Regions from separate parts of the Pantoea jilinensis genome, predicted to be linked through region 1. Evidence: predicted binding sites of a transcription regulator. Region 1 holds the regulator's gene; each other region holds the start of a gene.
The links. The regulator LexA, encoded in region 1, represses DNA repair genes until DNA is damaged. The targets are predictions, from matches to a motif close to TNCTGTATGTACATACAGNA.
Positions count from the first base shown of each region.

Region 1 (4,058 bases):
GCAGCGTGCTGAGGTGTTGCGCCTGATGGCGGAACAGCCGGGCTCTATCAGCGCCTACGACCTGCTGGATCAACTTCGCGTCAGCGAACCACAGGCTAAGCCGCCCACGGTCTATCGGGCGCTGGACTTTCTGCTGGAACAGGGTTTCATTCATCGGGTGGAATCCAACAATAGCTACGTCATGTGTCACCACTTTGAAGCACCGGCACATACGTCAGTCATGCTGGTCTGTGACCGTTGTGCAGCCGTTACTGAGAAACAGGCACAGGGCGTAGAAAAGATTATCGCGACACTGGCGGGTGAAGCGCAGTTTGCATTACGCCACAGCGTGATTGAAGCACATGGTTTATGTGAAAGTTGTGCCGTCGTTGAAGCCTGCACGCACCATGAGAGTTGCGATCATAATCATCAGGATGAGGGTAAAAAGCGGGGAAAACGCGGCTGACGGGCACATCCTTGTGCGGTTCCGTCCCTGTACTGTTCCGGTGCAGGCGCGCCGGAAGGATTTTAGCGGGCTATCGGGTAATGCGCTGATTACCAGCGGTAATCTTTATTGGTGCCTTCCCAGTCTGCTACTTCGCGCTCTGCTTCATCTTTTGCATAGCCGTAGCGTTCCTGGATTTTACCGACCAGCTGATCGCGTTTACCTTCGATAACCTGCATATCATCGTCGGTCAGCTTGCCCCATTTCTCTTTCATTTTGCCTTTGAACTGCTTCCAGTTGCCGCTCGCTTCATCTTTGTTCATGGCAGACCTCCAATCCTCGGGTTAAATAATTATCTTGCTGCTTAACAAAATAACGATACAAAGCGCGGGTTAACTTCGCTTGTTAGAGTTAATTGTAGTAGCCAATTTCAAAAATGCAGAATAATACAGAATAATCCGTATCCTCCCGAGTCAGCGCTGCTGGATCACGCCTCAAACCAGCTGTTCTGACGCCAGTGCTTACGCCAGATGAGCCACAGTGACAGGCCGCGCAGCGCCAGGAATACCGTCACCGCCAGCCAGAGACCGTGGTTGCCCAGCAACGGTACGCTGAGCAGCGTCAGAAAGTAGCCAGCCGCCGCCACGACCATGCTGTTACGCATCTCGCGTCCACGTGTCGCCCCGATGAACATTCCATCAAGCAGATAACACCAGACGCCGATCAGCGGCATGATTATCTGCCAGACCAGATAGCGGTCAGCTGTCTGCTGCAGTGACTCAAGCGAGGTCAGCAGGGTAACAATCTGCGGGCCAAAAATGGCATAAACCAGCGAGAAGAAGAGCGCGACTACCACCGCCTGCCGACAGGCTGAGTGCCAGACGTGCTGCAATTTACTGCCATCTTTTGCGCCATGCGCTTCGCCGGCAAAAGCTTCAACCGCGTAGGCAAAACCATCCAGCGCGTAGGCAGTAAAGGTAATGAACATCAGTAATACCGCGTTAACCGCCACCACGTCCGGACCCAGCCGCGCACCCAGCACGGTCAGCGAGGCGAAACAGAGCTGCAGCATCAGAGAGCGCAACATGATATCCCGGTTCAGTCGCAGCAGTCGGCCGCTGTCACCGCGCCAGCTCTGCTTCAGCAGATTAAACGTAATACCGCGCAGCTTTAACACCCGCCAGACCATGATGCCGCCGACGCCCAGCGTGATGTACTCCGCCAGCGCCGTGGCGGTTGCTGCTCCCGCGACACCCCAGTGCAGCCCCATCACCAGCCAGAGATCGAGCACGATGTTCACCAGATTGCCCACTATCAGCAGGATTACCGGCGCCCGCGCATACTGAACGCCCAACAGCCAGCCCAGGATGACCAGGTTTGCCAGCGTGGCAGGTGCACTGAGCCAGCGAATCTGAATAAACAGCGCCGCCTGTTCCAGTACATCAGGATTGCCACCTACCAGATGGGTCGCCAGCTGAATAATCGGATAACGCAATGCGATGAACAGCACGCCGGCCAGCAGCGCAATGATCAGCGGCTGCGTCAGCGCGCGTGCCAGAGCGGTTTTATCGCCCGCACCAAACGCCTGCGCCGTCAGGCCAGTGGTACTCATTCGAAGGAAAAGCAGCAGCATAAAGAGGAAGCTGGTCACTGTGGTCCCGACCGCAACCCCGCCAAGATAGACAGGGCTGTCGAGATGACCAATAACTGCAGTATCGACCACGCCCAGTAAGGGAACGGTGATATTTGAAAGGATCATCGGCAGCGCAAGCCGCCAGAGATTTTTATCCGTTGCCGTGATAAAGCGCATTCGCCGTTCCGTGCTCAGTGTCGCTGCAGCAAAGCAGGCAACAAAATTAGGGCAGACAGAATAGCATCAGAAAAGGCGAATGCACGCAGGCCTCAGAATCAAAGCCACTCGCCGTTACGCACCACGCCAACCGCAAGACCTTCAATGGTCAGTGACTGCGCACGGGTGTCGACCACGATAGGGTCAAAATCGCTGTTTTCAGGCAGAAGATGCACGATAGCACCCTGCTTTTTCCAGCGTTTAACGGTGACTTCATCATCAATGCGTGCCACGACAACCTGACCGTTGCGCACATCCTGGGTTTTATGTACCGCGAGCAGGTCGCCGTCCATAATCCCGATATCTTTCATCGACATTCCGCTGACGCGCAGCAGGAAGTCGGCAGAAGGCTTGAACAGGCCCGGATCCACTTTGTAGTGGGTTTCGATATGTTCCTGCGCCATGATCGGCTCACCGGCAGCAACCCGGCCTATCAGCGGTAGTCCTTCTGAAACTTCTTCTTCCATTAACAGACGAATGCCGCGTGATGCACCCGAAACGATCTCAATAACGCCTTTACGCGCCAGCGCTTTCAGATGCTCTTCAGCCGCATTTGGCGAACGGAAGCCCAGTTGCGCGGCGATCTCTGCACGCGTAGGCGGCATGCCCGTTGAAGATATATGGTCGCGAATCAGGTCATAGACCTGCTGCTGCCTGCTGGTTAATGCTTTCATCCCGCCCCCTGGTTGTTTATACAGTCGCTGTGAGTATATACAGGTATTGGCGAAATGGAAACCGATTGTCAGGGAAAACGCGCCCTCAGGCGCGTTATGGAAGGCTTATCGCAAATGTGTCCAGAGCAGCGCGACCCAGACAAACAGGGCCAGTAAGATGCTGATCAGCACCGCCGCCGAGCCCATGTCTTTGGCCCGGCCTGCCAGGGGATGATGTTCCTGACCAATCCGGTCAACCACCGCTTCAATGGCGCTATTGAGGATTTCGACAATGACGACCAGCACCACGGCGCCAATCATGAGGATGCGGGCGATCACATCGACATCCAGCCAGCACGCGATAATAATAGCGGCCAGCGCAGCCAGTGTTTCCTGCCGAAAGGCGGCTTCATGCTGCCAGGCGGCACGCAGTCCCTGCCAGGAGTAACCTGCGGCTTTTACTATTCTGATAAGTCCGGTGGCATTATTTGCCATGATGTGGGAACCCTTTCATTCAATTGACGTCAATGTCTGGGCTGCGTGCAATTGGCACCACCACAGATCTTCGCTGCGCTTTCTGGTATGCTTGCGGCGCTTTGCTAACAAGAGGCTTCATGTTGTCTATGTCAGGTTGGCGTAAACTCTATTACAAATTACTTAATTTACCACTCTCCTTTTTGGTAAAAAGTAAGGCCATTCCGGCCGATCCCGTGTCTGAACATGGTCTGGATCCGACCCGACCTATTATGTATGTTTTGCCTTACGATTCGAAGGCTGACTTACTGACTTTACGCGCACAGTGTCTGCGGCATCATCTGCCCGATCCGCTGATTCCGCTGGAGATTGATGGTTCGCTGCTGCCGCGCCACGTGTTTATTCATAATGGCCCACGCGTATTTCCCTATTTTGTGCCCAGCGTTGAATCGGTAAAAATCTTTCACGATTACCTCGACCTGCATCGCAATAATCCTGAGCTGGATATTCAGATGCTGCCGGTCACCGTGATGTTTGGTCGTGCGCCAGGACGTGAAGTCCAGGGCGAAGCGACGCCGCATCTGCGTGTGCTTAATGGGGTGCAGAAATTCTTTGCGGTCATCTGGCACGGACGTGACAGTTTTGTCCGCTTCTCGCC
Region 1 covers NZ_CP077746.1:3,784,387-3,788,444, forward strand. Annotated here, with positions in the region: gene zur (zinc uptake transcriptional repressor Zur) at 1-445, shown strand, start outside; gene KTJ90_RS17850 (CsbD family protein) at 535-747, opposite strand; gene dinF (MATE family efflux transporter DinF) at 912-2,234, opposite strand; gene lexA (transcriptional repressor LexA) at 2,333-2,947, opposite strand; gene KTJ90_RS17865 (diacylglycerol kinase) at 3,053-3,421, opposite strand; gene plsB (glycerol-3-phosphate 1-O-acyltransferase PlsB) at 3,550-4,058, shown strand, end outside.

Region 2 (4,058 bases), on a different replicon from region 1:
TGTCACTGCTGGCGTCAGACAACATGACACGGATTGGCAGTGACCCGGATATTGCCAGACTGCTGGCGGACAGTCTGGGCTTAAAGCTGAAGCTGGTTTCGGCTTCATGGGAGGACTGGCCGCTGGGCATCAGCGCCGGACGCTATGATGTCGCGATGTTCAATATAGCCGTTACTGAAGAGCGCAAGAAGAAGTTCGATTTTGCGACCTATCGCGCCGACAATCACGCCTTTGCGGTGAAAAGCGACAGTCAAATCAGCCGGATTAATAGCCCGGCGGATATTGCCGGCAAGCGAATTATCGTCTCGTCGGGCACCAATCAGGAGCGCATATTGCTGAGCTGGGATCAGCAGAACCGGACCCAAGGTCTGCCTGCGGTAACGCCGATCTACCTTACTGATGATGCATCGGCGACGCTGACGCTGCTGTCTGGGCGGGCCGATGCGATGTTTGGGCCTCACTCCATGGCGGCCTGGAAAGTGGCGTCACGCGGACAGACAAAACTGGTGGGCAGTGGGCCGTTTCGCGCCTGGGTTGCCGTGACCACCAAAAAGGGCAATGGTCTGGCCCCGGCGCTACAGGCTGCGCTCGACGGCACCATTACGGGCGGTCAGTATCAGCAGGTGCTGGCCCGCTGGGGGGAACAGGATGAAGCTATTACGCACTCCACAGTAAATCCACCGGGCATTTTTTACTGAGTCCACAGATCCGGCGCTGTTCCGGCTTTTCATTAAAAAAGTGAGCCAGAACAATGTTGGATCCCCTCCCGCGCCTCTCTCGTCTGACCGCCCCCGGCTCGCAGCGCCACACCGAATTGAGCTACACTCTTCAGCGTTAGTGATTTATCCTGCCCGCCTGTTTCCGTTAACATTCAGTGCCTGGTGGAGTAATTAACCTGGAAGCCCCATGAAAATCAGATTCCTTTCTGCCAATGAACCAAAACTGGCTGAGGTGCGCAAAATACTCGAACCCATCGGGGTCGAAGTGCTGCCCATTGCCCGTCGCATCGAAGAAATTCAGACTGAAAACGAGCTCGACCTGGTGCGCGACAAACTCACCAAAGCGTTTTCGCTGATTGGGCGACCGCTGTTTGTGGAGCATACCGGCCTCTATCTGGATGGCCTCAATGGTCTGCCCGCCGGTCTGACCCGCATCTTCTGGAATCGCCTGGACGCTGAGCGCTTTACCGCGCTGGTGCAGGGGCTCGACAGCCAGGCGGTGACGGCTAAAACGGTGCTGGGCTATTGCGATGGCCGTAAAATGTATCAGTTTTCTGGCGAACTGCGTGGCACCATCGCCGCGAAACCTGCCGGGACACGCGGCTTTCAGTGGGACTGTGTGTTTATTCCCGAAGGCTATGACCAGACCTTTGCGGAAATGGGTGAACTCAAGAATGAGATTTCGATGCGGCGCATTGCGCTGGATCGCTTCGCTACCTTTTTAAAAACCTCGCGGGGAGTGGCATGAAACCTGAACTTAAGCGCGCCTATGATTCCGGCAAACTGATTCTATTTGCCGGTGCCGGTATTTCGCGCAATTTTGGTCTTCCCGAGTGGCACGAACTGATTGCGCATCTTGCAAACGAGCTGGGTTACGATCCCAAAATCTTTAATACCTATGGCACGCATCTGTCGCTGGCGGAGTATTACAAGCAGAAGAAAGGTTCGTTAGGCCCGCTGCGCAGCTGGATGGATCGCGAGTGGCACCGTCCTGATATCGATGTCCGGTCTTCTGAAATTCATACCATGATTACCCAGGGTAACTTCTCCCGCATTTACACTACTAACTATGATCGCTGGCTGGAAGCGGCGCACGACGCGCACGGCGTACCCTATTATAAAGTGGCCAATGCTGCCGACCTGGTCTCTTTGACCGAAGATAAGCGCCACATCATCAAACTGCACGGTGACTTCGATGATGACACCTCAATCGTGCTTGATGAGAGCAGCTATTTCGAACGTCTCTATTTTGACTCACCGCTCGACATTAAACTGACCCATGACGTGATGGGCAATTCTGTGCTGTTTGTCGGCTACAGCATCAGTGATTTCAACATTCGCCTGCTGTTTTACCGTCTGACTAAAATGTGGGGCCGCACCGGGCTGGCGACGGCGCGACCAAAATCGTATCTGTTCACTAACCGTAATAACCCGGTCGCCAAAGAGGTGCTGGGGCAGTGGGGGATCGAGGTGATCGTTTCTGAAGAAGACGATCCACGCAAGGCGCTGGCGATGTTTCTCGAAGAGCTGCTGGTCTAGTCAGCGCAGTTTCCGGCAGAGAAGTCTCAGGAAAATAAAAAAAACCTGCGCCCGGTTAAGGTTAGCCGGTGCATAACCGATAAACTCTATTCTCTGCTGGCAAAGCATAACCGGCATGATATACTGTATGTATACACAGTACCTGAGGGCGAAAAGATGGCTGTTGAAACAAAATTTGTTGTAGTCAGAAAGGGTGAAGAGAAGATGACGTTTGCCAATAAGAAAGAGGCCGATGCCTACGACAAAATGCTCGATATGGCCGAAGCTTTCACTGACTGGCTGTTACAGCATCAACCTGCACTGGATGAATCTCAGGCTGAAACCCTGGGCCTGCTGATTGCAGAACAGAAAGATGCGGTTCAGCATATTCTGCGCACCAGCAAATTGCCGGAAGCGGCAGTCTCCGTCTCTCAACCGGAAGCCGTGTCAGAGGCTGGCGCGGATGATCAGGCTGAAGAGCCTGCTGCCAGGAAAGTGCGCGCTGTTAAAGCCGCGTAATTGCCACAATGCCGGAAGCGAACCTTCCGGCATTGCTGTTTTTGAATAACGGTTTGATCACCGCTTTCATCCCATTAATCTGTAAGTATCTCGCGGGTTTTAACCTGATAGCGGGTGCTTCTGCCGCCTCCCTCAAGCCGGAACAGACAGCCTTTTTCAACCAGATCCGCCAGATGACGGGTCGCCGTGGCTTTACTTACTTTCGCGACTTTCTGATACTGGCTGGCGCTTATCCCCTGTTCGAAACCCTGCTCGCCACCGTCTAACAGCCGGTTAAGGACTTTTACCTGTTCCGGACTTAATGCCATCCCCTGATGTCGTAACCAGAATCGCGCTTTCAACTGTGTGCGATCGATAACATCCAATGCCTGTTTCAGGCTCTCATCCAGGATATCCAGAAACCACACCAGCCAACGGGTGATATCAAGGCCGCCTTTCTGCGTCTGCTCAAGGATGCGGTAATACCCGGCACGCTGCGCCAGTATTGCCGGAGACATGGCGTACAGGCGGATGCTCTGGCTGTCAGCCTGTGCCAGGGCGAGATCGGTCAATGCTCGCGTGATACGGCCATTGCCATCATCAAAAGGGTGTAGCGTGACAAACCACAGATGGCAGATGGCGGCCCGCAGTAGCGGGTCCAGCATCACATCATGCTGACTGCTGTTAAACCACGCGATGAACTGTGCCAGCTGTTGCTCCAGTCCGTGTCGCGGTGGGGCTTCAAAATGTACCGTGGGACGATCTATGCGTCCTGAAACCACCTGCATCGGTTCACTGCCACGCAACGTCCCGACGCTCAGGCGCTGTACTGTCCATTCATCTGCCGGGAAGAGCCAGTGGTGCCACTGAAATAACCGTTCCAGCGTTAATGGCTGGCTGCGATTGTTGATGGCATCGAGCATCATCGCGGCAAGTCCTTCTGACCGATCCGAGACCGGATAGGGCTGCGTTTCCGTAACGCCTAACCGGCGCGCCAGAGACGAGCGAACTGACTGCACGTTGACCCGCTCCTCTTCGATTGCCGAAGAGGAAAGAATATTACCCAACAGGGTATCCAGCGTCTGTGATTCAGTGTCTGACTGCAGGCTGGCGCGGCCAAGCAGCAAACCGCGCTGCTGCTGCAAATGGCGCAGGCGTGGTAGCAGCTCGTTATCCTGCCAGTGAAATTGGGGCCATTCCGGCTGTTGCCAGATCCAGTCAACGCTCATCATCCACTCACGGTTAAAGAGAATGAGCCGAATAAGTGTGGTTAATCGGCTCACGAGATGAGTCGATAATAGCGGATATTTGGCTCACAGGCCA
Region 2 covers NZ_CP077748.1:203,451-207,508, forward strand. Annotated here, with positions in the region: gene KTJ90_RS20440 (ABC transporter substrate-binding protein) at 1-698, shown strand, start outside; gene KTJ90_RS20445 (non-canonical purine NTP pyrophosphatase) at 907-1,467, shown strand; gene KTJ90_RS20450 (SIR2 family protein) at 1,464-2,258, shown strand; gene KTJ90_RS20455 (YebG family protein) at 2,415-2,756, shown strand; gene KTJ90_RS20460 (Fic family protein) at 2,831-3,964, opposite strand.
Region 2: the regulator LexA is predicted to act here: its motif matches at 2,380-2,399, upstream of KTJ90_RS20455 (YebG family protein).

Region 3 (4,058 bases), 1.5 Mb from region 1:
AATCAGTGAACTGCGCTAAGCAGAGGAGAAATACTATGGTACTGAATACGTTTAGCCTGGAAGGTAAAGTGGCAATGGTAACCGGCTGCAACACCGGTTTAGGTCAGGGCATGGCGCTGGGTCTGGCACAGGCGGGCTGCGATATTGTCGGCGTTAACCGTAACGGCCCGGATGACACCCAAAGCAAGGTGGAGGCGCTGGGTCGCCGCTTCTGGCCGGTGCAGGCCGATCTGTTGCAGACCAGCGTAGTAGCCTCTGTGGTTGAGCAGGCGCTGGCCGCTGCAGGTAAAATTGACATTCTGGTCAATAATGCCGGTATTATTCGCCGGGAAGACGCCCTGGACTTCAGCGAGCAGGACTGGGATGACGTGATGAATATCAATAGCAAGAGCCTGTTTTTCCTGTCTCAGCAGGTTGCCCGTCAATTTATCGCACAGGGACACGGCGGCAAGATTATCAATATCGCGTCCATGCTCTCCTTCCAGGGCGGAATTCGGGTGCCCTCTTATACCGCCTCGAAAAGTGCCGTGATGGGCCTGACCCGTCTCATGGCAAACGAGTGGGCAAAGCATGGCATTAACGTCAATGCCATCGCACCTGGCTACATGGCGACCAACAATACCGAGCAGTTGAGAAATGACGCGTCCCGCAGCGAAGAGATCCTGGGCCGGATACCGGCCGGACGCTGGGGCGTGCCTGATGACATGATGGGCCCGATAGTCTTCATGGCTTCTGCTGCGTCTGATTATGTCAACGGCTACACCCTGGCCGTCGATGGCGGCTGGCTGGCGCGTTAATTTCCCCAACGGGCAGTGTCCTGGCACTGTCCATTTTATTAATAAAATTCACGCTTCGTTACAGCGTCACATGTTCTCATTTACTGGATAAATCCCTATACTGGATGCATCGACAGTTTTCTTTGTAACCAGGTTCTATCATGACGGGCGAAGGCCACATCATTTTTGCCATTGCCAGCGCTATTTTTGCCAAGCGTGCTGAGCTGACACCCGTGCTGGCACAGGCCGACTGGTGGCATCTTGTTCCCTCAGCCCTGCTGACCTGTCTGCTGCCCGACATCGATCATCCTAAATCTCTGCTGGGACAGCGACTCAGCTGGCTCTCTCATCCTATTGCACGGGCGTTCGGCCATCGGGGATTTACCCACAGTCTGCTGGCGATTGCCGCCGGTTTATGGCTTTTTCAGATTAACCTGCCTCAGTCGTCACCGATTCCACCGGATGTGCTGCAGGGTCTGACGCTCGGCTACCTGAGCCATATAGTGGCCGATATGCTGACGCCCGCCGGGGTTCCGCTGCTGTGGCCCTGCCGCTGGCGCTTCCGCCTGCCGATTCTGCGCAGCCAGAAGGGCAATCAGCTGGAGCGGGCATTGTGTCTGGGACTGGTAGGCTATGCGCTGTGGTTCCCGGTAGGGATGCCATCTTTTGGTGCAAACGGCTGGCCATCTCAGCTGTTCGATACGCTACAAAATGGCGTCGGGCGATTAATTTCCAGTCATACTGCGCAATAAAAACGCGCAAAACGCCATTTGGTTATAAACCATGCCATTTGGATATAAGGCACCCTCTGCACCTGCTGTTACCATTCCTGCTGTCTTAATTCGTGATTAACATTATGCGGCCTTCCCATGACGGAAGGCCGCATTACTCTGGAGTTTCAGCATGGACCTTCCTCTTACGCTTAATATCGTGGCCTTTGTGGTGCTGCTGGTATTGCTCTCCCGCTTCAGCCGTCATAACTGGAGCCTGTCGAAAAAAGTGCTGACCGGTCTGGTGATCGGCGTACTGTTCGGCCTGGTGTTGCAGTTGATCTACGGCGAAAACAGCGCAGTGGTTAAAGAGTCGATTAGCTGGTTTAACATCGTCGGTAATGGCTATGTCCAGTTGCTGCAGATGGTCGTCATGCCGCTGGTGTTCGTTTCCATTCTGAGTGCGGTCGCTCGTCTGCATAACGCCTCTTCGCTGGGAAAAATCAGCGTGCTGACCATCGGCGTTCTGCTGTTTACCACCGCCATCTCAGCACTGGTCGGCGTCTTCGTCACCGGCCTGTTTGGTCTGAGCGCAGAAGGTCTGGTACAGGGCGTGCAGGAGACCGCGCGTCTCAGTGCGATCCAGAGCAACTATGTCGGCAAAGTGGCTGACCTGACCGTGCCACAGCTGGTGCTCTCCTTTATCCCGAAAAACCCGTTTGCCGATCTGACGGGCGCCAGTCCGACCTCAATCATCAGCGTCGTGATCTTTGCCGCGTTCCTGGGTGTGGCTGCACTGCAGTTGCTTAAAGATGATGAAGTGAAAGGTCAGCGCGTGCTGGTGGCGATCGATACGCTGCAGTCGTGGGTGATGAAGCTGGTGCGTTTAGTGATGAAGCTGACGCCGTATGGTGTGCTGGCGCTGATGACTAAAGTGGTTGCCGGTTCAAACCTGCAGGACATCATCAAACTGGGCAGCTTTGTGGTCGCCTCATACCTCGGTCTGGCCATCATGTTTGGTGTCCACGCCCTGCTGCTGTCGGTTAATGGTATCAACCCAATGCGCTTCTTCCGTAAAGTGTGGCCGGTTATCACCTTCGCCTTCACCAGCCGTTCCAGCGCAGCCAGCATTCCGTTGAGCGTTGAAACCCAGACCCGTCGTCTTGGCGTGCCGGAGTCGATTGCCAGCTTCGCGGCATCCTTTGGTGCCACAATCGGCCAGAATGGCTGTGCCGGTCTTTATCCGACCATGCTGGCCGTGATGGTTGCGCCAACCGTCGGGATTAACCCGTTTGATCCACTGTGGATTGCCACGCTGGTTGGGATAGTCACGCTGAGCTCAGCCGGTGTGGCCGGTGTTGGTGGAGGTGCAACGTTTGCTGCACTGATTGTCCTGCCTGCGATGGGCCTGCCGGTGACCCTGGTGGCGCTGCTGATCTCCATTGAGCCGCTGATTGATATGGGCCGTACAGCGCTGAACGTCAACGGTTCGATGACCGCAGGTTCCCTGACCAGCCGCTGGTTAGGCATGACCGATAAGCGCGTACTGGAAAGTGACGACAACGCCGAGCTGGCGCACCGTTAATCTGCCTTAAACCTGGCGCGCCCGCGCCAGGTTTTTTCCGTCTCTCTTCTCCATAATCTCCCCCATAGATGGCGACGCCGTTAAGAAAGCGTTAAGCATGGTAAACAGGCGAAAAATCCGCGCTTTAGTGCTTGTCTTTGCCCGGTAAAAGGCGAATTCTTCATCCAGTCTTATGAGGAGAACACCTGATGAAAAAGATAATCGCCTCGCTTCTGACGCTGACGCTTCTGACACCCGCTCTGGCTTTCGCCCATCCTGGCGACTGGGGCCCGGGATGGGGTCGACATGGCGGACCGGATCCACACTGGGTCGGTCCAGGGCATCACTGGGGCGGACCTGGACCGATTCGCTTTCTGCCTGAAGCCGCAACGGCGGTGCTGATCGGCGGACTGACCTACTACCTGCTCAATGGCAGTTACTATCAGCGCCACGGCGATGAATATGTGGTGGTAGAGCCGCCAGCAGAGTCGCGGGTCAGCAGTGAGATGCGGGTACTCGACTTTAACGGCAAACGCTTCTATGTGCAGGCAGGTCATTTCTACCAGCGGCAGATAGACGGTGATTATGTTGAGGTGCCGCGCCCGGCAGGATTGTAGTCAGCGCCACAACGAAAAACGGCCCGTCAAATGACGGGCCGTTAACTATTCAGAGAGACGAAAACTTACTGCTGAACCTGCGGGTCGGTATCATATTCCGCACAGCTCTGGAAGCCGTAGTTCATCACACGGCCCGTGTCGTTGTAGCTCACGAAATAAGTCTGTGCTTTACCATCGCGCTGACCCAGAACATAAGTCTGGCAGGTGCCGCGCGCGTGGACCATGGTGATTTCAGTAGAAGGTGCACCCGCGATCTGACGAACCTGATCACGTGTCATACCCTTTTTAACATCCTTTACCACTGGCTTAGTCACGTAGCTTTCCGCACGATCGTAAGTCGTACAACCAGACAGTGCAGCCAGTGTCAGCGCCGCAGCGATACATCCCATCA
Region 3 covers NZ_CP077746.1:2,303,299-2,307,356, forward strand. Annotated here, with positions in the region: gene kduI (5-dehydro-4-deoxy-D-glucuronate isomerase) at 1-19, shown strand, start outside; gene kduD (2-dehydro-3-deoxy-D-gluconate 5-dehydrogenase KduD) at 36-797, shown strand; gene KTJ90_RS10895 (metal-dependent hydrolase) at 938-1,528, shown strand; gene KTJ90_RS10900 (L-cystine transporter) at 1,680-3,071, shown strand; gene KTJ90_RS10905 (DUF6515 family protein) at 3,260-3,667, shown strand; gene osmE (osmotically-inducible lipoprotein OsmE) at 3,733-4,058, opposite strand, start outside.
Region 3: the regulator LexA is predicted to act here: its motif matches at 896-915, upstream of KTJ90_RS10895 (metal-dependent hydrolase).